DNA from 3 places in the Streptomyces sp. JNUCC 63 genome. Region 2 is predicted to be linked to each of the others. Evidence: riboswitches for the same ligand, from Rfam matches in the RefSeq annotation. Region 2 holds a riboswitch; each other region holds the start of a gene.
What was found. A riboswitch is a leader RNA that binds a small molecule or an ion and turns the genes downstream of it on or off. The one in region 2 is predicted to bind glycine.

Region 1 (7,673 bases), 1.2 Mb from region 2:
GCACCAGCCAGTACGGGGCCGGTGAGATCAGCGCCGGTGCGGTGGCCGCCGGACTCCGCACCGACAACGATCCCGGCATCCGGGTCGTCCCCGGCTCCAGCCCGCTGTCCGCCCGCAAGATCACCTGACCCGTCCGTCCCCCTCACCTGCGGCGCGCGCTCCTTCGGGAACGGTTCTCGACATCGCCCAGGGCCCGGGACCCGTCTGGTCGTCCTTTCCGCGCGAGCGGAGGTGAGCCGCACGCTGCCGCGTCCACCGACGACGGCTGCCTGGAGCACAGGGGGACTCCTCTCCGTGGGACCGGCCGGCGGGCGCGAGGCGACTCGGCCGCCTCCTCCGTCGCACCGCCGGGTGCCCAGGGGAGAGGCCCGCGGAATGCCATGCCGATCGTCAGGACATCTCACGCAGCCGGCTGATCTCGCTGGTCTGCTGTGCGATCACATCGTTCGCCATCTCCTCGACCTGTACGTTGTTGCCGTCCGAGAGCACCGAGGTGGCCATGGTGATCGCGCCGTCGTGGTGCGTGATCATGAGTTTCAGGAACAGCTCGTCGAAGGCCGCGCCCCGCGCCGCGCGCAGCTGCTTCAGCTGCGCCTCGGTCGCCATGCCGGGCATCGCGGCATGGTCGTGGCTGTGCCCCGAGCCCGCGCCACCACTTGTGTGCCGCGTCCCGCCGTGGTTCTTCAACCACCCCTTCATGGCGTCGATTTCAGGACCCTGACCTGCGGCGATGCGTGAGGCGATCCGCTTCACGCCGCCCGACTCCGCCTGGTGCGCGGCGAGTTCGGTCATCTCCAGCGCCTGGCCGTGGTGGATGATCATCATCTGGACGTACTCGAAGTCCGCCGCATTGGGGGAGTCGTCGGGCATCTCCTTCGCGGCGTCCTCGGCGGACAGGGTCCGGGCGGGCTCACCGGGCTTGCCGGGAGCGATCACCGAGGGAGCGGGCGCGCTCTTCTTTCCCGGGGCGTCCGCGCCCGAGTCGCACCCGCTGACAGCGAGGGCGACAAGGGTGAGAGCGGTGACCGCCCGCCACTTGACACGATCAAAGACTTTCATGACAGGTGCGTCGCCATCTTTTGATCTGTACATGAAAAGTACGATACTGCCGCTGTCCGTGAGCCGTTCCCTTGCGAACGGAGACCAGGGAGGAAACAGTGAACCTGTTGAACAGTCCCCGAACACGGCCCAGACACCTGGGGGTTGTGGCAGCCGCCGCCGGCCTGCTGGCGGCGCTGCTCACGGCCGCTCCGGCCGTGGCGACGCCCGACCCCGGCGACGCCACCACCGCGCCTCAGCGAGTGTCGAAGAGTGAGGCGGCCGAGACCAGAACGGCCATCGCCAACGGCGAGATACCGGCGCCGGACGAGATCGTCCACTCCGACAACATCGAACACCTCGCCAACATCCCCAAGGACGCCCTGCCGGACCTGAACTCCGACCTCGCCTTCCAGGGCAAGTACGCGTTCGCCGGCAACTACGACGGCTTCCGCATCTTCGACATCAGCAACCCGAGGGCTCCCAAGACGGTCTCCCAGGTGCTGTGCCCGGGGTCGCAGAACGACGTGTCCGTCTCCGGGAACCTGCTGTTCCTGTCGACCGACTCCTCACGCAGCGACAACTCCTGCTCGAGCACGACGCAGCCCGCGACCGAGAAGTCGTCGTGGGAGGGCATGAAGGTCTTCGACATCAGCGACAAGAAGAACCCGAAGTACGTCGCGGCCGTCGAGACCAACTGCGGCTCACACACGCACTCCCTCGTTCCCCATGGCCGCAACGTCTACATCTACGTGTCCTCGTACTCCCCGAGCCCGTCGTTCCCCGACTGCCGGCCCCCGCACGACGGCATCTCGATCGTCAAGGTGCCGCGCGACGCTCCCCAGAAGGCCGCGGTAGTCAACTTCGCGGTGCTCTTCCCGGGTGACGGCCCCGACGGTGGCGGCAACCCCGGCGCGCCCACCAACCCGGGCGTCTCCAAGACGACCGGCTGCCACGACATCACCGTGCTGCCGTCGAAGGACCTGGCCGCCGGTGCCTGCATGGGCGACGGCATCCTGATGTCCATCAAGGACCCGGAGCACCCGAAGGTCATCGACCAGGTCCAGGACAACGTCAACTTCGCGTTCTGGCACTCGGCGACCTTCAACCAGACCGCGAAGAAGGTCGTCTTCACCGACGAACTCGGCGGCGGATCCGCCGCGACCTGCAACGCGGCCATCGGCCCGAACCGCGGAGCCGACGGCATCTACGACATCGTCGGCAAGGGCGACCACCGCAAGCTCGTCTTCCGCGGTTACTTCAAGATCCCCCGGCACCAGGCGGACACCGAGAACTGCGTCGCCCACAACGGCTCGCTGATCCCGGTCAGGGGCCGCGACATCATGGTCCAGGCCTGGTACCAGGGCGGCGTCTCGGTCTGGGACTTCACCGACTCGACGAAGCCGAAGGAGATCGGCTACTTCGAGCGCGGCCCGCTCACCACGGACCGGCTGACCGTGGGCGGCTCCTGGTCCGCGTACTACTACAACGGCTACATCTACTCGAACGACATCGCCAAGGGCTTCGATGTGCTCAAGCTCAGCGACCGGCGCACCGACCCGGCCCGAAAGATCCACCTGGACCAGCTGAACGTCCAGACCCAGCCGGACTACTTCGACTGACAGCCCGGCAAAGGCCTGCCGGACTCCGGGCCCAGGAACCCGGAGACGTGGGCAAGCGCTGTGGCACCGGTCCCGCCGGGCGGCTCATCGCCCGGCGGGACACCCAGCTCCCAGTCCAGACCGAAGCAGTGGATGATCCCGCTGACTCCGCTCGGCACCAGGCGAGTGCTCGGGGGAGCGGTTCGCCTTCCCCCGCACTCCCGCGGTCCACGTGGCATGCGGCTGCACGACCCGGCAGACCTTCCCGGTCAAAGCACTGGCAAGAACGCGCGCGTGCTGGTGCAGCCGGCCCCGACCCCGGCTCCGGACACCGACGATTCCCAGCCATCACGTCGTCGAGGAGCATGGCCAGAGGGACGCTGGTGCGATGTCGGTGCGGTGATGAAGAATGCCGCCAGAAAGAGAGATCAACTTTGCCCGTGCTGGGTAAGCGATCTTCAGTCCCGCCTCCAGGAAGGCCACACTGATGCAGTCCGTCCCCCACCCGGCACAGGCCGTCGTCCTGCACTACCGCAGCCGCGCCGTCGCCCCGCTCCGTCCCCTGGGTGTCACGGATGCCGAACTGCTGCGCATCATCTCCGACCCCTGCACACCCGTGTTCCTTACGGTGCACGCGGGCGGACGCCGCAGATACAGCTACTGGCAGCCGTTCGACGCCCACACCGGCAGGGGGAGTTGCTACGTCGCCCTGCCGACTGACGCGTGCGACATACTGCACTCCACCGGACGGATCACGCTGGGCGAGCCGCTCGTCGATCCGGGCAGGACGATCTACCGCATCCGGCCCGCCGACACCCTGGCCGCTCCCCAGCGCTTGGTGCGGACAACGGCCCACGCGGCATGACCGACAGCCGACGCGATCCGTCGGCTGTCGGTCTTCGCCGGGTCGGGCCCCAGCCCTCCAGCCCGAGAGCGAACGCTACCCGTCCTGACCTCGCGACGACGGAGGTGAGGCCCCGGCCGCAAGATCGGATCCTCACCCGTGACCGCGAGGCGGAACTGGACCAGATCGAGGGGGTCCTGGATCGTTTCCCCGACCGGGCGTTCGTCTTCGACGAGTTCGGCCCACTCGGGATCCGGCCCACCGCGGGCCCGGGCTGGGCCGAGCAGAAACGCCCCGACCGGTTGCTCGTCTGCGTGCCCAGGCCGGCACCGCCCCCGACCTCACCACCCTCGTCGGCGAACTCCTCCTCAAAAGCCCCGGCTTCGCCGAACTGTGGGAACGCTACGACGTCGTGGGACGTAGGAGCACCAGCAAGACCCTCCACGGCCCCCAGGTCGTAAGACTCACCCTCACCAGCCGGAGCATGCACCTCGAAGGCACCCCGGGCCGGCGCCTCGGGGTCTACACAGCCGAACCCGGCACCCCCGACTACGACGCCATGCTCCTGCTCGACATGACCGCCACACACTGAGCCGAGTCCGTCCGAGCGGAAGCGCCAAGAACTCGGGTGCGCGGGCAGCAGCCGCCGGCGGATGTGGTCGGCCGTGTGCCGGGCGGTGGCCTTGGCCCGGGTCTCACTGGGACGGGGGCGGGGCCGGGCGGTCACCGTGGTCGGCTTGACCTCGATGCCGTGCGCGGCGGTCTGCTCGGGCAGAACCGCGATGACGGCAAGCCGGGTCCGCGGGCGGTCTCGGCGGCGTGATCGAGTTGTGCGTACGCCGCTTCCGCTGCGAGAACACCGCCTGCCCGGCGGTGACGTTCGCCGAGCCGGTCACGGTCCTGACCACCCCGCACAGCCGGTACACCCCGTTGCCGCGTGGGGCGGTCACATTTCCGCACACCCGAAAGCGAGCGGCGTTCCCAGCAGACGGGAACGCCGCTCGCTTTCAGTGCCGGTCCATGGATTCGGTGGCCGCGATGTCAGTCCTGATGCTCGGCTTCGGTTTCGGAGCGGACGGCAGCCTCATGGGCCAGACGGCGGGGGCGACGGCGGAGCACTGCCCATGCGATGCCGAGGACGACGAACCACACCGGGGTCGCCAGAAGCGCCTGCAGCGTGTCGGACTTCTGGGTCAGTGCCCAGATGAGGAACGCGAAGAACGCGAGCACGACGTAGCACATGGCGATGCCGCCGGGCATCTTGAACGTCGATGCCTCGTGCAGGTGCGGACGGCGCTTGCGGTACACGATGTAGCTGATCAGGATGATCGACCAGACGAACATGAACAGCACGGCGGAGACGGTGGTCACCAAGGTGAATGCCTCGATGATCGAGTTGTCCGTGGCGAGCATGACCACACCGGCGAGCAGGAACACCCCGGACAGGAACAGGGCGTTGGCCGGGACTTTCCTGGAGGTGAGTCGGCCGAATCGCGCCGGGGCGTCGCCCTCCTGGGCCAGCCCGTAGACCATCCGTGAGGTGGAGTAGATGCCCGAGTTCGCTGACGAGGCGGCCGAGGTCAGCACGACGAAGTTGATCACCGAGGCGGCGACCCCGAGGCCGGCGAGGGTGAACATCACGACGAACGGGCTGCGGTCCGCGCTGATCTCGCGCCAGGGCGTGACCGACATGATCACGACCAGCGCGACCACGTAGAACAGCATCACACGCACCGGGATCGAGTTGATCGCCTTGGGCAGGTTCCGTTCCGGGTTCTTGGTCTCGGCCGCGGTGGTGCCGACCAGTTCGATGCCGACGAAGGCGAAGGTCGCGATCTGGAAACCCGCGACGAATCCCATGGGACCGGTGGGGAAGAAGCCGCCGTCGTTCCAGAGGTTGGAGAAGCCTGCGGCGGCGCCCCCGGGCGCCTGGAAGTGGTTGAACACCATGCCGAGCCCGACGACGATCAGCGCCACGATCGCGACGATCTTGATCAGTGCGAACCAGAACTCGGTCTCGCCGAACGCCTTCACGGTGGGCAGGTTCAGGACGATCAGCACGACGACCGCGGCCAGCGCCGGTATCCACAGCGCAAGGCCGTGCCACCAGTACGACACGTATCCGGAGATCGCGATGACGTCGGCGATGCCGGTGACGATCCAACAGAACCAGTAGGTCCAGCCGGTGAAGAAGCCGGCCCACGGGCCGAGCAGGTCGGCCGCGAAGTCGGCGAAGGACTTGTAGCGCAGGTTGGACAGCAGCAGCTCGCCCATCGCCCGCATCACGAAGAACAGCATCACGCCGATGATCATGTAGACAAAGATCACCGAGGGGCCGGCCAGCGAGATCGTCTTGCCCGACCCCATGAACAGGCCGGTTCCGATCGCACCACCGATCGCGATGAGCTGGATGTGCCGGTTGGACAACTGCCGGGAAAGATGCTGCTCGCCCCCGGGCGGGGGCGTCGATCCGGACACCGGCAAGGTGGTCAGGCCGGTGTCACTGCTTTCAGACATCAGGGAGCAAACCTCATGGATCTCAAGACGCGTGCGGGCACGCGATAGGGGTGTCTCGGAAAGTGACCGCGCGCACAGGCGACGAACGGGCAGGATGATCCTGTGCGCGGACATGCGGCAGCCGACCGGAACGGTGCCGGACACGCTGAACACGCCCACGCGGAAAGCCGAAAATCAGCCCGGAAGTCGGCAGACGGGCGGCGGTAAGGGGGGAGGCAGCGGGACAGCCATCGGGGGCTCCTCGAGTGTCGAGCACGGGCGGTGCCCGTGCGGCCGAGTGAGCCTCCCCCTCTGTCATGGGCCTGAGAGCTTCACCGCGCGGAGCGCGGCTTGCACCGTGGGCGAGGCGCGTGAGCGCCTGCTTTCCAGAGTCGCCTGCCCGAGCGGTAGGGGTGCCTGAGAGTTTCCGGGGAGGTGTTGCTCCTTCGGCGCCCGGGTCTGGCTGACTCGGTACTCTCCCGCTGCGGGGTGAACGGCGATGTGCGGTGAGACTAGGACCACATCAGCGACCGGTCAAGGGACCGGCCGAATGCTGGACGTTGCTTTCGAGTAGTTTCGAGTGGTACGGCACTCGCCTTCAAGGGATGGCGTTTGTGCAGCTCAAGGCGTATGTCCTCATCGTGGTTCTTGATCGCTTTCCGTGCCGGAACCACGCAGGGTCACCACGACCGCGATCATGAACGGCCTCGCGCCGCGAAGGTCCGCCCGCGTGGCCACACCACGACTGAGACAGGCCGGTACCGGTGGTCCAGCGTGTTGCCGTAGTTGCCCATGTAGCCCTCGTACTGGGAGTCATAGGGCGTCAGGTCCGCGCTCGGGGTGCTGGCGCAAGCCTCGTAGTCGTGGACGTGCAGCGAGATCTGCTCGCCGCCGGTGCCGTCCGGGCCGGTCCACCAGCCGAGGGTGATCTCGTCGTCGATCAGGTCGCCGGACCCCCGGCTCCGGAACGCAGCCAGGTGCACCGGGAGAACACGGCCGGCATACGGGCGGCACGGCGCGCCGGTAGCGTGCCGAAGAGAACGAGCAGTAGACGAAGGGGAAGACCGCGGCGGCGGCCTGCAGTGCGTCGCCGACGGTTTCGGGGGGAGTCGTCCAGGTCCATCAGCGCGCGGGTGACCCGGTCCCGGTCCGCGCCGGACCGTTCGCCGGCATGTTCCCAGGACACCCGGCAGCCCGGACGCGTCTCACATCTTGATATGAGGCGACTGGTAAATGAGATTCTTGACATCGTTACCATGCCCGCACCGTTCGCGCAGCCGTTTCTCGAAGGGAAACGCGTGCCGTCGTGCGGGCCGTCGGCCCGTACCGCCGACGGCCGTTCTTTGCCCTCGTGCGAAAGACCAAGAAATGCCCGCACCAACCACCGGCCCAGCCCAGGCACCCGTCAACTCGCGGTCCCGCGTCCTCATCGCGAGCCTCATCGGCACGACGATCGAGTTCTACGACTTCTACATCTACGCGACCGCCGCCGTCCTGGTCTTCCCCGCGCTCTTCTTCCCGAACAGCGACCCGACCACGGCGCTGCTGTCGTCCTTCGCGGTGTTCGGCGCCGCGATGGTCGCCCGCCCGATCGGCGCCGTCGTCTTCGGACACCTCGGCGACCGGATCGGCCGCAAGGGCACGCTGGTGGCCTCACTTCTCACCATGGGCATCGCCACCTTCCTCATCGGCGT
Region 2 (7,673 bases):
CGCCGAACTCCGGCCAGGTGATCGGCTCCATCTCCGTGGTCGCGTTGAGCTTCATGGTGCAGGAGCCCAGCGGGATCATGCCGCGGTCGAGCGCGTAGTCGCGGTCGGCGAGCCGGCGCAGGTAGCGCAGCATCGCGGTCTCGGAGCGGTGCTGGTGGAAGACGGGATGGGTGAGGTAGTCGTCGGTGCGCAGCAGCGCCTCGGGCAGCGCCTCCTCGGCCGCGGCGTCCAGCGCCTCGATGTCGCCCTCGACGCCGAAGGCGGTCCACACGGCGCTCAGCTGCTCCCGCACGGTGGTCTCGTCGCAGGCGATCGAGACGTGGTCGGCGTCGACGAGGCGCAGGTTGACGCCGCCCTCGCGCGCGGCGGCGACGACCTCGGCGGCCCGCCCCTCGGCCTTGACGGTCAGCGTGTCGAAGTAGGCGCCGTGGACGAGTTCGGCACCGCCGGCCTTGAGTCCCTCGGCGAGGACCGTGGCGTAGCGGTGGGTGCGCCGGGCGATGCCCTTCAGGCCCTCGGGGCCGTGGTGGACGGCGTACATGCCGGCCATGACGGCGAGCAGCACCTGGGCGGTGCAGATGTTGCTGGTGGCCTTCTCCCGGCGGATGTGCTGCTCACGGGTCTGCAGGGCGAGGCGGTAGGCCTTGTCGCCGTCGGCGTCGACGGAGACGCCGACCAGGCGGCCGGGCAGGCTGCGGGCGAACTTCTCGTGCACCGCCATGTAGCCGGCGTGCGGGCCGCCGAAGCCCATCGGCACGCCGAAGCGCTGGGTCGTGCCGACCGCGATGTCCGCGCCCAGCTCGCCCGGCGACTTCAGCAGCGTGAGGGCGAGCAGGTCGGCGGCGACGGTGACCAGGGCGCCCAGTTCGTGTGCCTGGTCGATGACGGGCTTCAGGTCGCGTACGGCACCGGAGGCGCCCGGGTACTGCAGGAGTACGCCGTTGATCTCGCGTTCGGCGATGTCCGCCGGGATGCCCTCGGTCAGGTCGGCGACGACGACCTCGACGCCGGTCGGCTCGGCGCGGGTCTGGATGACGGCGATGGTCTGCGGCAGCGCGTCCGCGTCGACCAGGAACAGGCCCTTCTTGTTCTTGCCCATGCGCAGGGACAGCGCCATGGCCTCGGCGGCGGCGGTGCCCTCGTCCAGCAGGGAGGCGCCGGAGGTCGGCAGGCCGGTGAGGTCGGCGACCATGGTCTGGAAGTTCAGCAGCGCCTCGAGGCGGCCCTGGGAGATCTCCGGCTGGTACGGGGTGTAGGCGGTGTACCAGGCCGGGTTCTCCATGACGTTGCGCAGGATGACCGGCGGGGTGAAGGTGCCGTAGTAGCCGAGTCCGATCATCGAGCCGAGGACCTGGTTGCGGCCGGCCAGCGAGCGCAGCTCGGCCAGCACCTCGGCCTCGGTGCGGGCGCCCGGCAGGTCGAGCGCGTCGGTGTTCTTGATGACATCGGGCACCGCGGCGGCCGTGAGCTCGTCGAGCGAGCCGTAGCCGACCTGCGCGAGCATCTTGGCCCGCGCCTCCTGGTCGGGCCCGATGTGGCGCTGCTCGAAGGGGATGCCCTGTTCGAGCGCGGAGAGTGGAATGCGCTGGGCGGTCATTGCGGAGGCCTCCTGGTCTGACACGACCTTCGAGGGACACCACGGCACGGGTGCCCCGACGGCCTCCCCCTCTGTCATCTCAACCTGAGAGCTTCACCGGGCCGCCCGCGGGCTCCCGGTTTTCACCGTCGGTGAGAGCGGACACCGTCGACACCCGCTCTGCTTTCCAGAGTGACCTCGTCCGTGCGGTACGTGGGCCTGAGAGATTCCGGGGAGGATTTGCTCCTTCGGCGCCTCCGGTGGTGCCGGAGAGCTCTCCCGCACGGGGTCAGCAGCCGTTGCCAGCGTACCAGCGGGGCGGGCGCCGGGGCCTTCGAGTGGCCGTCGTGCTGATTGTGCTCTTTCGTAGTGCTTACGGATGAGCTGCGACCATGTGGAGGGACCGTGCAGACCGAGATCGATCCGCGCAACCTGATCGGCCGCAAGGCGTTCGATCGCAATGGCCACAAGATCGGCACGGTGGACGAGGTCTACCTCGACGACGCGACCGGTGTCCCGGAGTGGGCGGCCATACGCACCGGCCTGTTCTCCCGGGACGCCTTCGTGCCCCTGGAGCCCAGCGAGCTGGTCGAGGGCACTCTGCGAGTCCCCTTCGACCGCTCCCTGGTCAAGGAGGCCCCCGACTTCGGCGTGGGCCGCCATCTCTCCCCCGCGCAGGAACTGCAGCTCTACCACCACTACGGCCTGGACGTCGCCCCTCCCCCCTCCTTCCCGGACCGCGACTTCGGCAACCTGGCGGGCTCCGGCTCGGGCCCGGACGAGACCTGACACCCGAGCCGCGTCAGCCCCCTTTGACGGCAGCCTCCGAGGACACGTGACCGCCTGCCCCGTCCCCCGGCCCCGACAGCGCCGTGCCCCTGGGTCCGGGGGGTATGCGGTGCACCAGAGGGAGAGGATCCGCCGGTTCCAGGTCCGGGTCGTCGGTGGGGAAGGTCCGTATCCGGCCCGGCGGGGAGCCGGGGGTCTCGAAGCGGACGGTGACGCGGCCGAGGCCGCTGCCCTGGACCCAGCCGTGGCCGTACTCGGCGTGCCGTACGTCGTGGCCGGAGGGCCAGCGCCGCTCGGCGGGGGCCGGCTGGTCCGCTACCGGCTCCTGCCCCGGCTCTTCGACGGGGCTCTCGGCCTCCGCGCCCGCCGCCTGGGCGAACAGGTCCTCCTGGGTGTAGTCGGCGAGCCCGGACACGCCCACGCCGAGCAGCCGTACGCCGCCCGTGGTGTCCACGGAGTCCAGCAGCCGGGCAGCCGCCTCCCGCACCACCGCGGGGTCGTCCGTGGGCCCGCGCAGGGTCTCGGACCGGGTCAGGGTGGAGAAGTCGTAGCGGCGCACCTTCAGCACGATGGTGCGCCCCGACAGCCCGGCCGCGCGCAGCCGCCGTACGCACCGGTCGGCGAGCCGCCGCACCTCCATGCCCACCCGGGTCCGGTCGTGGATGTCCACGTCGTAGGTGTCCTCGACCGACACCGACTTGGCCTCGCGCTCGGCGACGACGGGCCGCTCGTCGTGGGCCAGCGCCATGGCGTACAGCGCGTGGCCGTGCGCCTTGCCGAGCAGCCGTACGAGCTCGTCCTCACCCGCTTCGGCGAGCTCGTCGACGGTGTGGATCCCGGCCCGCCGCAGATGGTCGCCCGTCGCCGGCCCGACGCCCGGCAGGGTCCGCACGGACATGGGTCCGAGCAGGGCCCGCTCGGTGCCGGGCTCGATGAGCACCAGCCCGTCGGGCTTCGCCTTTTCGGAGGCGATCTTGGCGAGCATCTTGGAGGCGGCCAGTCCCACGGAGCCGGTCAGCCCCGTGACGGCCCGGATGTCGGCGCGCAGCCTGGTCCCCGCCAGCCGGGCCGAGTCCGCGTCCCAGGCCGCTCCCCCGGCCTCGAGGTCCACGAACGCCTCGTCCAGGCTCAGCGGCTCCACCAGCGGCGACAGGGCCCGCAGCAGCCCCATCACCTGCTCGCTGACGGACCGGTAGAAGGCGAAGCGCGGCACCAGGTACGCGGCGTTCGGCGCCAGCCGCCGCGCCTGGGCCATCGGCATCGCCGAGTGGACGCCGAAGACCCGCGCCTCGTACGACGCGGTGGCCACCACTCCGCGCGGTCCGAGCCCGCCCACGACGACGGCCTTCCCGCGCAGGCTCGGTTTGGACGCCTGCTCCGCCGACGCGAAGAAGGCATCCATGTCGAGATGCAGGATCGTGGGCGCGGTTCTCACATCCACGATGCTGCACCACACCACTGACAACGGACCGCTCGGAGCCGTTCCGAGGCGTGAGCGCCGGTCCGCGGAGCCGGTCAGACCGCCCGGTTGCGGCGCCGGGCGAGCTCGTCACCGGGGTTGTGCCCCACCAGGGTCTCCCCGGTGTCGACGCGCTCACCGTGCAGCTGCGACAGCGCGCTCTCCACATCGCGCCACACCACGCCGACCGCGATGCCGAAGATCCCCTGGCCCCCCTGGAGCAGGGCGTGCACCTCGTCGGGCGACGTGCACTCGTACACCGTGGCGCCGTCGCTCATCAGCGTCATCCGCTCCAGGTCGCGAAAGCCGCGCTCCCGCAGGTGCTGGACGGCCGTACGGATGTTCTGCAGCGAGACGCCGGTGTCGAGGAAGCGCTTGACGATCTTCAGGACGACGACGTCACGGAAGCTGTACAGGCGCTGCGTGCCGGAGCCGTAGGCGGGCCTCACGCTCGGCTCCACCAGGCCGGTACGCGCCCAGTAGTCCAGTTGCCGGTAGGTGATGCCTGCGGCGGCGCAGGCCGTCGGACCGCGGTAGCCGATCTGCTCGGACGCCATGGACGTCGCCCCTCCGCTGCTCGGCACGGCTGTCGGTCGCAACGGAGCGGGATCGGCCGCGCTGCCCTGGTAGGGGTAACTCCCCCGGACACCGCTTCCGGGGACACCCCCAGCCGTACCGTCGCCGCTGCTTCTCACGCCGACCTCCGTCCTCGACCTGCCTCCTCGACGGTAGGCAGTCACCAGGGGCGCGTCAACGATCGCCACACTCGGCACGCCGAGTGATAATCACCCTAAGAGTGGTTTCGCGTACCCCCATGCGGGGAAAGGCTAGCCGAATGCCCGGGCGGCAGGCTGCAGGGCTCCATGCGGCCGATGGCAGACAGGGGCGTTTCACCGGCTGCCGGTTCTCACTGGCTGCTGCTGCCGAAGTCTTCCGGCGAGATCTGGTCGAGGAACTCGCGGAACTTCTCCACCTCGTCCTCCTGCTCGTCCGGAATCGCGATGCCCGCGTCGTCGAGCACCGTGTCGCTGCCGAAGATCGGCGTTCCGGTACGCAGCGCCAGCGCTATGGCGTCGGACGGCCGAGCGCTCACCTCGACCCCACTGGCGAAGACCAGCTCCGCGTAGAAGACGCCCTCACGCAGATCTGTGATGCGCACTTCCGTGAGCTCCTGGCCGACGGCCTCCAGCACGTCCTTGAACAGGTCGTGGGTCAGCGGCCTGGCAGGGGCCATGCCCTGCTGGGCGAAGGCGATCGCCGTCGCCTCCCCCGGTCCGATCCAGATGGGGAGGTAACGGTCGCCTCCCACTTCACGCAGGAGCACGATCGGCTGGTTGGAGGGCATTTCGACCCGGACACCTACGACATCGAGCTCGTTCACACAGCAACCCTAGGCCGTGCCCGGGACGTTTGGGTAGTCGGGCCGGAAACGGGGGGACGATCCGGCCGCCGCGACCGGCCCCGTCAGGGCAGCCGCACCCCGAGCGCCGTCTGCACCAGAGCCCCGTGCAACCGCACCGTGAGCGCCGCCAGCTCCTTCGTGCGGGCCTCGGCATGGGCCCTGGTCTGCGGATTGCGGTGCCGCTTGAGCGGGGCCACCACCTGGTCGACCAGCCCGGCCTCCCGGTCGGCGGCCGCCTTCATCACCCGCAGGTGACGGGGCTCGATTCCGAAGCGCCCCAGCTCACCGACGAGCGAGGCCACGGTCACCGCCTCGGCGTCGTAGGAACCGTCCGCCAACGGGGTGAGGAGCCCGTACGACTCCCACTCCTGAAGCTCCGCGTCCTCGATCCCGGCGGCGGCGAGCAGCTCGGCCCGCCCGATCCGGGCCGCCGTGGGCGCCTCGACGGCCGGCGGCCCGGCCTCGCCGTCGCGCTGCCGGCCGAGCACCGGCAGCTGGACCGCCTCGCCGCGCTCCATCGCGTCCAGGTGCTCGCGGATCACCTTCAGCGGCAGGTAGTGGTCACGTTGCATCCTCAGGACCAGGGCGAGCCGCTCGACGTCGTCCGCGCTGAACTTGCGATACCCCGAGGGGGTCCGCTGCGGCTCGACGAGCCCCTCCGACTCCAGGAAACGGATCTTGGAGATGGTGACCTCGGGGAACTCGTCACGCAGCGCGTTCAGCACCGTGCCGATGCTCATCAGCCCACTGTCCGCGGCGGCGGTGCCGTGTCCCGCACCGCCGCTCGGTGTTCGAAGCATGGACCTTCCCTGGGATCCCCCCGGACTTCAGTCCGGGGAGGGTCAGATGCCCTGCCGGCTCGAGTAGAACACCAGCCGGTACTTGCCGATCTGCACCTCGTCACCGTTGGACAGGGCGACCTGGTCGATCCGCTCCCGGTTGACGTACGTGCCGTTCAGGCTGCCGACGTCGGCCACCGTGAACGAGCCGTCCGGGCTGCGGCGGAACTCCACGTGGCGGCGCGAGACCGTCACGTCGTCCAGGAAGATGTCGCTCTGCGGATGACGCCCGGCCGTGGTCAGCTCGCCGTCCAGCAGGAAGCGGCTGCCGGAGTTCGGCCCGCGGCGGACCACCAGCAGGGCGGAGCCGAGCGGCAGCGCGTCGACGGCCGCCTGCGCCTCCGGAGACAGCATGGGCGTCTGGCCGGTGGCTTCGGCGTCGTAGGCCTCGATGCCTGAGATGGAGATCGTGGACGTCGTCTCCGAGGCACGCTCCGGTGTCGCACCGGCCCGCAGCGGCGCGCCGCAGTTGGAACAGAAGCGGCTGTTCTCCGCGTTGCGGTTACCGCACCTCGTACACACCAGGGCCGACATGGACGGATCCTCCTGCCGCGGCTGCCCCGCCGGGGCATTGGACGCGTACGGGTCGGCGGCAAACCCTCCACCCGTACTTGAGGTTGACGGTTGTCCGAAACCTATGTCGCCCGACCGGGCAGGGTCAACAGACGGCGCGCCCTGACCGCCCGAAATGTCACGGCCCTCACCGGCGGCCTGGTCCCGGAACAGCGGGCGCTGGCCCTCGGCGTCGGGCTGTGCGCGATGGCGGGCCGTCGCGTTCTCGCCGCCCTCTCGCGCGCTCTTGCCGAACAACTTCGCAAACAACTTCACGGGCGATTCCCCTTGACCGAAACAGACCCGCCCGTGGGGCAGGACGAACCCTGACTGCATACACCGGTCGACCCGGACATCCTCACAACGTCCGTATCCACCAAACAGTTTCCACCACGCACCACCCAATCGGTGCGTCGACCCCCCGCAACCTCATGCCCCTGCCGGACAGCCGCCATGCACCGCCGGTTCACTGCGAGGACGACCGAGCGTAGTCAGGGCGCTTCGCCGCCCGCAAGGCGTCCACGACGATCTTGTCCGACCGCTCGACGATCACGGTGGCCTGCTCCTTCTCAAGGGTCTGCACCACGCCTCCGGGGATGTTGAGCGCCGGCTCGAGGTCCTGCGGCTTGCCGATGACCTGGAAACGATAGGGAGCTTCGATCTTGTTCCCGTCGACGTCAACACTCTTGCCGGAGTCGGTCAGATAGGTGCCCGCGACCACCCGTACCCCGTTGATCTGGATCGCCTCCGCACCGGCCGCGCGCAGCTCCTGTATTGCGTCGAGCAGCATGTCCGCCTGGACCGTCCCCTTCGTGTCCTCGATCGTCATCGTGATGCCGGGCCCCTGCGCGCCCACCGTGCCCGCCAGGATGCCGAGTTGCTTCTCCTTCTCGGCCGTCTGCTTACGGGCCTCCTCGGCCTGGTCCGAGCTGTTCTCCAGCTCCTGGCGCTGCTTCTCGAGACCCTGCTTCTCGTCCTCAAGACGCTGAGTACGGTCGTCCAGTTCATCGAGGATGCGAACAAGATCTTCCTGCCGGGCGCCGCGCAGCGCGCTGT
Region 3 (7,673 bases), 4.2 Mb from region 2:
CCTCGATGAGCTCGCGCAGCCGGTCGCGTTCCAGCTGGCGCTGGACGAGGGCTTCGACGTAGGCGGACATGCCCCGTCTGCCGGTGCGTGCCTTGAGGGCCGCGATGGTGCCTTCGTGGAGCGAGACGGAGACCGGGCGGACGGGGCCTTCGCCGGGAGCCGGGGAGGTAGCCATGCGGCGATTTTGACAGACCTCTTGTTATTGAGGTCGGGGTTTCGCCGCCCGAGCGGGGAGGGCGGCCTGTCTCCTCAGCACTCGATGATGTTGACCGCCAGCCCGCCGCGCGCCGTCTCCTTGTACTTCACCGACATGTCCGCGCCGGTCTCCTTCATGGTCTTGATGACCTTGTCGAGGGAGACGTGGTGCCGGCCGTCGCCGCGCAGGGCCATGCGGGCGGCGGTGACGGCCTTGACGGCGGCCATGCCGTTGCGCTCGATGCAGGGGATCTGGACGAGGCCGCCCACGGGGTCGCAGGTGAGGCCGAGGTTGTGCTCCATGCCGATCTCGGCGGCGTTCTCCACCTGCTCGGGCGTGCCGCCCATCACCTCGGCGAGGGCGCCCGCGGCCATGGAGCAGGCCGAGCCGACCTCGCCCTGGCAGCCGACCTCGGCGCCGGAGATGGAGGCGTTCTCCTTGAAGAGCATGCCGATCGCGCCGGCGGCGAGCAGGAAGCGGACCACGCCGTCCTCGTCGGCGCCGGGGATGAAGTTCATGTAGTAGTGCAGGACCGCCGGGATGATGCCGGCCGCGCCGTTGGTCGGGGCGGTGACCACCCGGCCGCCGGCCGCGTTCTCCTCGTTCACCGCCATCGCGTAGAGCGTGATCCACTCCATGGCGCGGTCCGCCGCGTCGCCCTCGGCGCGCAGCTGGCGGGCGGTGACGGCCGCGCGGCGGCGTACCCTCAGGCCGCCCGGCAGGATGCCCTCGCGGCTCATGCCCCGGGACACGCACTCCCGCATCACCCGCCATATCTCCAGCAGGCCCTCGCGGATCTCCTCCTCGGTGCGCCAGGCCCGCTCGTTCTCCAGCATGAGAGAGGAGATGGACAGGCCCGTCTCCTGCGTCAGGCGCAGCAGTTCGTCGCCCGTGCGGAAGGGGTACTTCAGGACCGTGTCGTCCAGCTTGATACGGTCCGCGCCCACCGCTTCCTCGTCCACGACGAAGCCGCCGCCCACCGAGTAGTACGTCCTGGTCAGCAGCTCGGTGCCCGAGGCGTCGTACGCCCACAGGGTCATGCCGTTGGCGTGGTAGGGCAGCGCCTTGCGGCGGTGCAGGACCAGGTCGTCGTCGTAGGAGAACGTGATCCCGTGCTCGCCGAGGAGGCTCAGGCGGCCCGAGGTCTTCATCGCCTCGACCCGCTCGTCCGCCGTCTCCACGTCCACCGTCCGCGGGGACTCGCCCTCCAGGCCGAGCAGCACCGCCTTCGGGGTGCCGTGGCCGTGGCCGGTGGCGCCGAGGGAGCCGTACAGCTCCGTACGGACGGAGGCGGTCCGCTCCAGCAGGCCCTCGTTGCGCAGCCTGCGCGCGAACATGCGGGCGGCCCGCATCGGGCCGACCGTGTGGGAGCTGGACGGGCCGATGCCGATCGAGAACAGGTCGAAGACCGAGATGGCCACGGTGACTCCTCAGTGCGGGGGTGGTGCCAGGGGGTACGGGCGGGGACACCGCGCGGAGTGGGGTCTCCGGCCCGCGCGGTGCCGCCGAGAGGTGTGACTTACTTGTTCAGACCCGGGTACAGCGGGTGCTTGTCGGCCAGGGCCTCGACCCGGGCCTTGAGGGCGTCGGCGTCGTAGGACGGCTTCAGCGCCTCGGCGATCACGTCCGCCACCTCGGCGAAGTCCTCGGCCGTGAAGCCGCGGGTCGCCAGGGCCGGCGTGCCGATCCGAAGGCCCGAGGTGACCATCGGCGGGCGAGGGTCGTTCGGGATCGCGTTGCGGTTGACCGTGATCCCGATCTCGTGGAGCCGGTCCTCGGCCTGCTGTCCGTCCAGCTCGGAGTCGCGCAGGTCCACCAGGACCAGGTGCACGTCCGTGCCGCCGGACAGCACGTCCACGCCGACCGCCTTCACGTCGTCCCGCACCAGGCGCTCGGCCAGGATGCGGGCGCCCTCCAGGGTACGCCGCTGGCGCTCCTTGAACTCCTCGCTCGCCGCGACCTTGAAGGACACCGCCTTGGCGGCGATCACGTGCTCCAGCGGACCGCCCTGCTGACCGGGGAAGACCGCGGAGTTGATCTTCTTGGCCAGCTCGGCCGTCGACAGGATCACGCCGCCGCGCGGACCGCCCAGCGTCTTGTGGGTGGTGGTGGTGACCACGTGCGCGTGCGGGACGGGGTTCGGGTGCAGGCCCGCGGCGACCAGGCCGGCGAAGTGCGCCATGTCGACCATGAGGTACGCGCCGACCTCGTCCGCGATCCGGCGGAACGCGGCGAAGTCCAGCTGCCGGGGGTACGCCGACCAGCCGGCCACGATCAGCTTCGGCTTGGACTCCTTGGCCAGCTTCTCCACCTCGGCCATGTCGACCAGGCCGTCCTCGCCCACGTGGTAGGGGACGACGTTGTAGAGCTTGCCGGAGAAGTTGATCTTCATGCCGTGGGTCAGGTGCCCGCCGTGCGCGAGGTTCAGACCCATGATCGTGTCGCCGGGCTTGAGCAGCGCGAACATCGCGGCCGCGTTGGCCTGGGCACCGGAGTGCGGCTGCACGTTGGCGTGCTCGGCGCCGAACAGCGCCTTGATGCGGTCGATGGCGATCTGCTCGACCACGTCCACGTGCTCGCAGCCGCCGTAGTAGCGGCGGCCCGGGTAGCCCTCGGCGTACTTGTTGGTGAGGACCGAGCCCTGGGCCTCCATGACCGCGACCGGGGCGAAGTTCTCCGAGGCGATCATCTCGAGGGTGGACTGCTGGCGGTGCAGCTCGGCGTCGACCGCGGCGGCCACGTCCGGGTCGAGCTCGTGCAGGGGCGTGTCGAGAACGTTCTTCTGTTCAGTCATGTGCTTCGTTCCGCTCCTCAGCCGGCCGTGTGGGCGGCGTACTCGTCGGCGGAGAGCAGGTCGGCCGGCTCGCCCTCGAGGCGCACCTTGAACAGCCAGCCGCCCTCGAAGGGCGCGGAGTTCACCAGCGACGGGTCACTCACCACGTCCTCGTTGACCGCGGTGACCTCACCGCTGACCGGGGAGTACAGGTCGGACACCGACTTGGTCGACTCCAGCTCGCCGCAGGTCTCGCCCGCGGCCACCGTGTCGCCGACCTCCGGGAGCTGGGCGTAGACGACATCGCCGAGCGCGTTGGCCGCGAACTCCGTGATGCCGATCGTGGCGACGCCGTCCTCGACGGGCGACACCCACTCGTGCTCCTTGCTGTAGCGCAGCTGCTGGGGGTTGTTCATGGCCTGAATTCTCCTGTACGCGGGGAGTGCTGGTGAATGAGGGACTGCTAAAGATGTGCGTGACCAGGGATGACGCGGCTCACGTCACTCCGACCGGTTGCGCCGGTGTCACTTCTGCCGCTGGTAGAAGGGCAGCGCCACGACCTCGTACGGCTCGTGACTGCCCCGGATGTCCACCGCGACACCCGCCGTGCCCGGGGCGGCGTGCGAGGCGTCGACGTAGGCCATGGCGATCGGCTTGCCCAGGGTGGGGGAGGGGGCGCCGGAGGTGACCTCGCCGATCACCTCGCCGCCGGCGACGACCGGGTACCCGGCGCGCGGGACCCGGCGGCCCTCGGCGACCAGGCCGACGAGGACCCGGGGCGGCTCGGCGGCGGCGTGCTCGGCGGCGGCCAGCAGGGCCTCGCGCCCCACGAAGTCGCCCTCCTTGTCGAACTTGACCACCCGGCCGAGGCCCGCGTCGAACGGGGTCAGCGCGAGCGACAGCTCGTGCCCGTACAGCGGCATGCCGGCCTCCAGGCGCAGCGTGTCCCGGCAGGACAGGCCGCACGGCACAAGCCCGGCCGGGGCGCCGGCCTCGGTGATCGCCTGCCAGAGCTTCTCCGCGTCGCCCGGGGCCACGAACAGCTCGAAGCCGTCCTCGCCGGTGTACCCGGTGCGGGCGATCAGCGCGGGGACGCCCGCGACGATGCCGGGCAGAGCGGAGTAGTACTTCAGGCCGTCGAGGTCGGCCTCGGTGAGGGACTTCAGGACGGCGAGGGACTCGGGGCCCTGGACGGCGAGCAGCGCGTAGTTGTCCCGGTCGTCGCGGACCTCGGCGTCGAAGCCGGCCGCCCGCTCGGTCAGCGCGTCGAGGACCGCCTGGGCGTTGGAGGCGTTGGCGACGACCAGGTACTCGGTCTCGGCCGGCCGGTAGACGATCAGGTCGTCCAGGATGCCGCCGTCGACCCGGCAGATCATGGTGTAGCGGGCGCGGCCCAGGCCGATCGAGGCGATGTTGCCGACCAGGGCGTGGTTCAGCAGCGCGGCGGCCTGCGGGCCGGTGACGGTGATCTCGCCCATGTGGGAGAGGTCGAAGAGACCGGCCCTGGTGCGCACGGCGACGTGCTCGTCGCGCTCGGAGCCGTAGCGCAGCGGCATGTCCCAGCCGGCGAAGTCGGTCATCGTCGCGCCGAGCGAGCGGTGCAGCGCATCGAGCGCGGTATGGCGGAGTCGATGGGGTTCGGTACTGCTCATCGGTCGGTCTCCAAGGCAGGACGGGCGAGGACGGATCTCATGTCCTCCCCATCTGTCATCGGAACCTGAGAGGTTCGCCACGACCGCCGTCGGACGGACGGTCACGGCTTGCACCTTGGGTGGAGCCACTGCGTCAGCGGCCCGCTTTTCAGATGTGCCTCGCCCGCGCGGTAACGGTGCCTGAGAGATTCAAGGGAGGGACTTGCTCCTTCGGCGCCCCAGCGACACGGCTGGGGGCTCTCCCGCGCGGATTCAAGCGGCCGGTATGCAGTTGCCGCGCCCATCATTGCACGCCCGGCCCGCTCGCGGCAGGACCACATCTGTGACGGGCCTGTGGCAGTACGCGCACGGAAACGCGAGGCTCGTCCATTACCTTCTCTTTACGCTCGGCGGGGAGACGGACCATGACCACCCCTGGGGAGGACGACGACGGTGAACAGGCCTACGGCACACACGACGCCCCAGCCCCTCGCCGCACCCGAGGAGCACGCCCCGCTGCCGGGGCGGGCGCTCGCCGAGCCGAAGCCCGCGCGGCCCCTCCCGAAGCCCGGACAGGTCGTCGCGGTGCCCGAGGAGACCCGCTCCCGGCCGCGGCGGTCCCCGCCCGCCGTTCGTGACTTGCGTGGAGGGGGCGGACGTGGCGTGCGCGTGCTGTGGTTCGGGCCGGGGGACCTGGTCGTCGTCACCGGGCTGCCCGGCGGTGGCAAGTCGACGTTGATGCGGCGTGCGGTGCGCGGCGCGCGGATCGACTCCCAGGACACCCGCGACCGCTGGGACGCCCGTCTGGCGCCGTACCTGCCCTACGCCCTCTACCGCCCCCTGATCCGCCTCGCCCACTACGCAGGCCTGCGCCGCGTCCTGCGCTCCGGCGACCCGGTCGTGGTCCACGACTGCGGCACACAGCCCTGGGTCCGCGCCTGGCTGGCCCGCGCCGCCCGTCGCCGTGGCGGCACCCTGCACCTGCTCCTGCTGGACGTCGCCCCCGGCACCGCCCTGGCGGGCCAGCGGGAACGCGGCCGCGGCGTCTCGCCGTACGCCTTCCGGCGCCACCGCCGGGCAGTGGCCCGCCTGCTGCGCGCGCTGCGGCGGGGCGAGACGCCGAAGGGCTGCGGCTCGGCGGTCCTGCTGGACCGCGAGGCCGCGGCGGTCCTGCGGCGGATCGAGTTCGTCCCTGTACCCGATAGCCTTCCGGTCACCACAGTGGTTCCCAGCAGGCGGTAGCAGATGGACTTCCCGGCGGACTTCTCCGCGGACTCTTCTCCGGACTTCCCGGCACAGGCGCACCCCCACCCGCACGGCGGTTGGCCCGGCAACGAGCTGGAGGAGGTGCTGTCGGCCTCCCTCGGCGTCCCGTCGGCCGGCGGCCGGATCATCGAGGTCCTCGGCCGCAGCTTCCTCTGGGTTCCCCTGCCCAACGGCGGCGGCCCGCACAGCGGGCCGCTCGACCTGCCCACGCTGGAGGTCGACGGCCAGGCGTACGTGCCGGTCTTCAGCTCCGAGGAACAGCTCCGTCGGGTCGTCGGCTCGCACATGGCGTACACCATCGCGCCCGCCGTCGAGTTCGCGCGCGGACTGCCCCCGCAGGTCGGCATCGCCGTCAACCCGGACGGCATGGTCGGCATCCCGCTGCCGCCGCCGGCCGTGGCCGAGCTGTGCCGGGCGGGCCGCACCCCACTGGACGGCCCGGCGAGCGGCGGCCGCGTCCGCCTCTTCGAACCCGACTGGCAGGACGACCCGGTGGACTTCCTCTCCGCCGCCTCCGCCGAGTTCGCCGAAGCAGGAGTGGTCAGCACCGCCCGCCGCTGCCTGGCCGCCATCGAGACGGCCGACCCGGTCATGTTCATAGGCGTCGAACTGTCCCACCAGGAGGGCGACCTGCTGGCCCGCCCCCTGGACGCCCTGGGCCGTGCCCTGGCCAAGTCCCCGGTCACGTGGCCGGTCAACCTGGTCCTCCTGGACGTGACCCAGGACCCGGTGGCCGACTGGATGAGGGAAAAGGTCCGGCCGTTCTACCAGCACGCCCACTGAGGGCACCCGCGGGCGGCCACGAGCGGCCCACGGCCGCAAAAACGGCAACAGGTACCGAGTTCGCAGGCGGCCTTAAGCTAGTGCTGCGACCGGAAGGGTTCACCGGCTCGCGACGCCCGGCACGGTGCCTCGCCGCGTTGTCGCACCACCCGAGTACATCCAGTACGCGGGCGGTGCTCCGCCTTGCGACGCACCGCACCGGACGCCGCGAGCTTTCCGGCGGACCCTTCCGGTCGCGGGCACTAGGTGCACAGCTCGTCGAGGGGTTCGTGGAGGGGCGGTACAAAAGGTGAGCGTGAGCGCCAGCGGCACGACGGCCGGGCAGGTCGAGCAGACGCTGCGCCAGGTGACGCCCGGGCGTTACGACGCCTACGAGGCGCTGCTGCGCGCACTGGCGACGCCGTCCTCCGGCCAGATCTGGATGCTGCTGTGGCACGGTCAGGCGGGTTCCCCCGACGCCCAGTACGGGCGCATGGAGGTCGACGGCCACGGCTACGCGCCCTGCGTGACCTCCGCCCAGGAGCTGTCGGCCAGCGGCTGGATGCGGTCGTACGAGGTGGTGGACGGCCTCGACGTGGCCCGCACCCTCTATCCCGACCACTACGGTCTCTGGCTGAACCCGCACGCCCCGGGCGGCGGTGTCGGCATCCCCTGGCTCGACCTGCGCCGCATCGCCACCGGTCTGGACCGCCAGCCGGCGGGGCCGCTCAGCCTGTCCGAACCGGCCGTCGAGGTCCCGCAGTTCTACGCCCTGCTCACGCAGAACGCCCACCGCACCCCGGCGGTCCGCTCGCTGCGCCGCGCCTGGGTGCAGCCGGCGCTCGGAGCGCCGTACCTCGCCATCGGCCTGGACGTGTACGACACCTCGCCGGCCGCCGTCGACTCGGTGCGCGCGATGATGCAGCAGTCCATCGGCGCCGTTCCGGACGGGCTGCCGGTGTCGACCGTCGCGATGTCCGACGAGTACGACCCGGTCGCGATGTGGCTGCGTGCCAACTCCCGCCCGTTCTACGACCGCGAGAGC

Region 1: linked by a shared signal. The riboswitch ahead of cycA (D-serine/D-alanine/glycine transporter) and the one ahead of gcvP (aminomethyl-transferring glycine dehydrogenase) in region 2 are both predicted to bind glycine.
Region 3: linked by a shared signal. The riboswitch ahead of gcvT (glycine cleavage system aminomethyltransferase GcvT) and the one ahead of gcvP (aminomethyl-transferring glycine dehydrogenase) in region 2 are both predicted to bind glycine.

The regions. Positions count from the first base shown of each region.
Region 1 is NZ_CM135963.1:7,873,522-7,881,194, forward strand. Features, by position in the region: gene ACX25U_RS36535 (DUF305 domain-containing protein) at 391-1,059, opposite strand; gene ACX25U_RS36540 (LVIVD repeat-containing protein) at 1,158-2,660, shown strand; gene ACX25U_RS36545 (hypothetical protein) at 3,127-3,504, shown strand; partial or broken gene ACX25U_RS36550 (IS630 family transposase) at 3,645-3,788, shown strand; gene ACX25U_RS36555 (MmyB family transcriptional regulator) at 3,794-4,075, shown strand; gene cycA (D-serine/D-alanine/glycine transporter) at 4,525-6,000, opposite strand; glycine riboswitch at 6,285-6,374, opposite strand; glycine riboswitch at 6,375-6,472, opposite strand; gene ACX25U_RS36565 (hypothetical protein) at 6,675-6,962, opposite strand; gene ACX25U_RS36570 (MFS transporter) at 7,348-7,673, shown strand, end outside.
Region 2 is NZ_CM135963.1:6,625,655-6,633,327, reverse strand. Features, by position in the region: gene gcvP (aminomethyl-transferring glycine dehydrogenase) at 1-1,597, opposite strand, end outside; glycine riboswitch at 1,774-1,868, opposite strand; gene ACX25U_RS30530 (PRC-barrel domain-containing protein) at 1,982-2,365, shown strand; gene ACX25U_RS30525 (DNA polymerase IV) at 2,379-3,800, opposite strand; gene ACX25U_RS30520 (MerR family transcriptional regulator) at 3,881-4,519, opposite strand; gene ACX25U_RS30515 (bifunctional nuclease family protein) at 4,732-5,205, opposite strand; gene ftsR (transcriptional regulator FtsR) at 5,289-6,026, opposite strand; gene ACX25U_RS30505 (FHA domain-containing protein) at 6,069-6,953, opposite strand; gene ACX25U_RS30500 (DUF881 domain-containing protein) at 7,084-7,673, opposite strand, start outside.
Region 3 is NZ_CM135963.1:2,430,716-2,438,388, reverse strand. Features, by position in the region: gene ACX25U_RS10930 (hypothetical protein) at 1-175, opposite strand, end outside; gene ACX25U_RS10925 (L-serine ammonia-lyase) at 250-1,617, opposite strand; gene glyA (serine hydroxymethyltransferase) at 1,716-2,990, opposite strand; gene gcvH (glycine cleavage system protein GcvH) at 3,008-3,385, opposite strand; gene gcvT (glycine cleavage system aminomethyltransferase GcvT) at 3,494-4,621, opposite strand; glycine riboswitch at 4,664-4,779, opposite strand; glycine riboswitch at 4,780-4,876, opposite strand; gene ACX25U_RS10905 (AAA family ATPase) at 5,054-5,842, shown strand; gene ACX25U_RS10900 (enhanced serine sensitivity protein SseB) at 5,846-6,649, shown strand; gene ACX25U_RS10895 (enhanced serine sensitivity protein SseB C-terminal domain-containing protein) at 6,945-7,673, shown strand, end outside.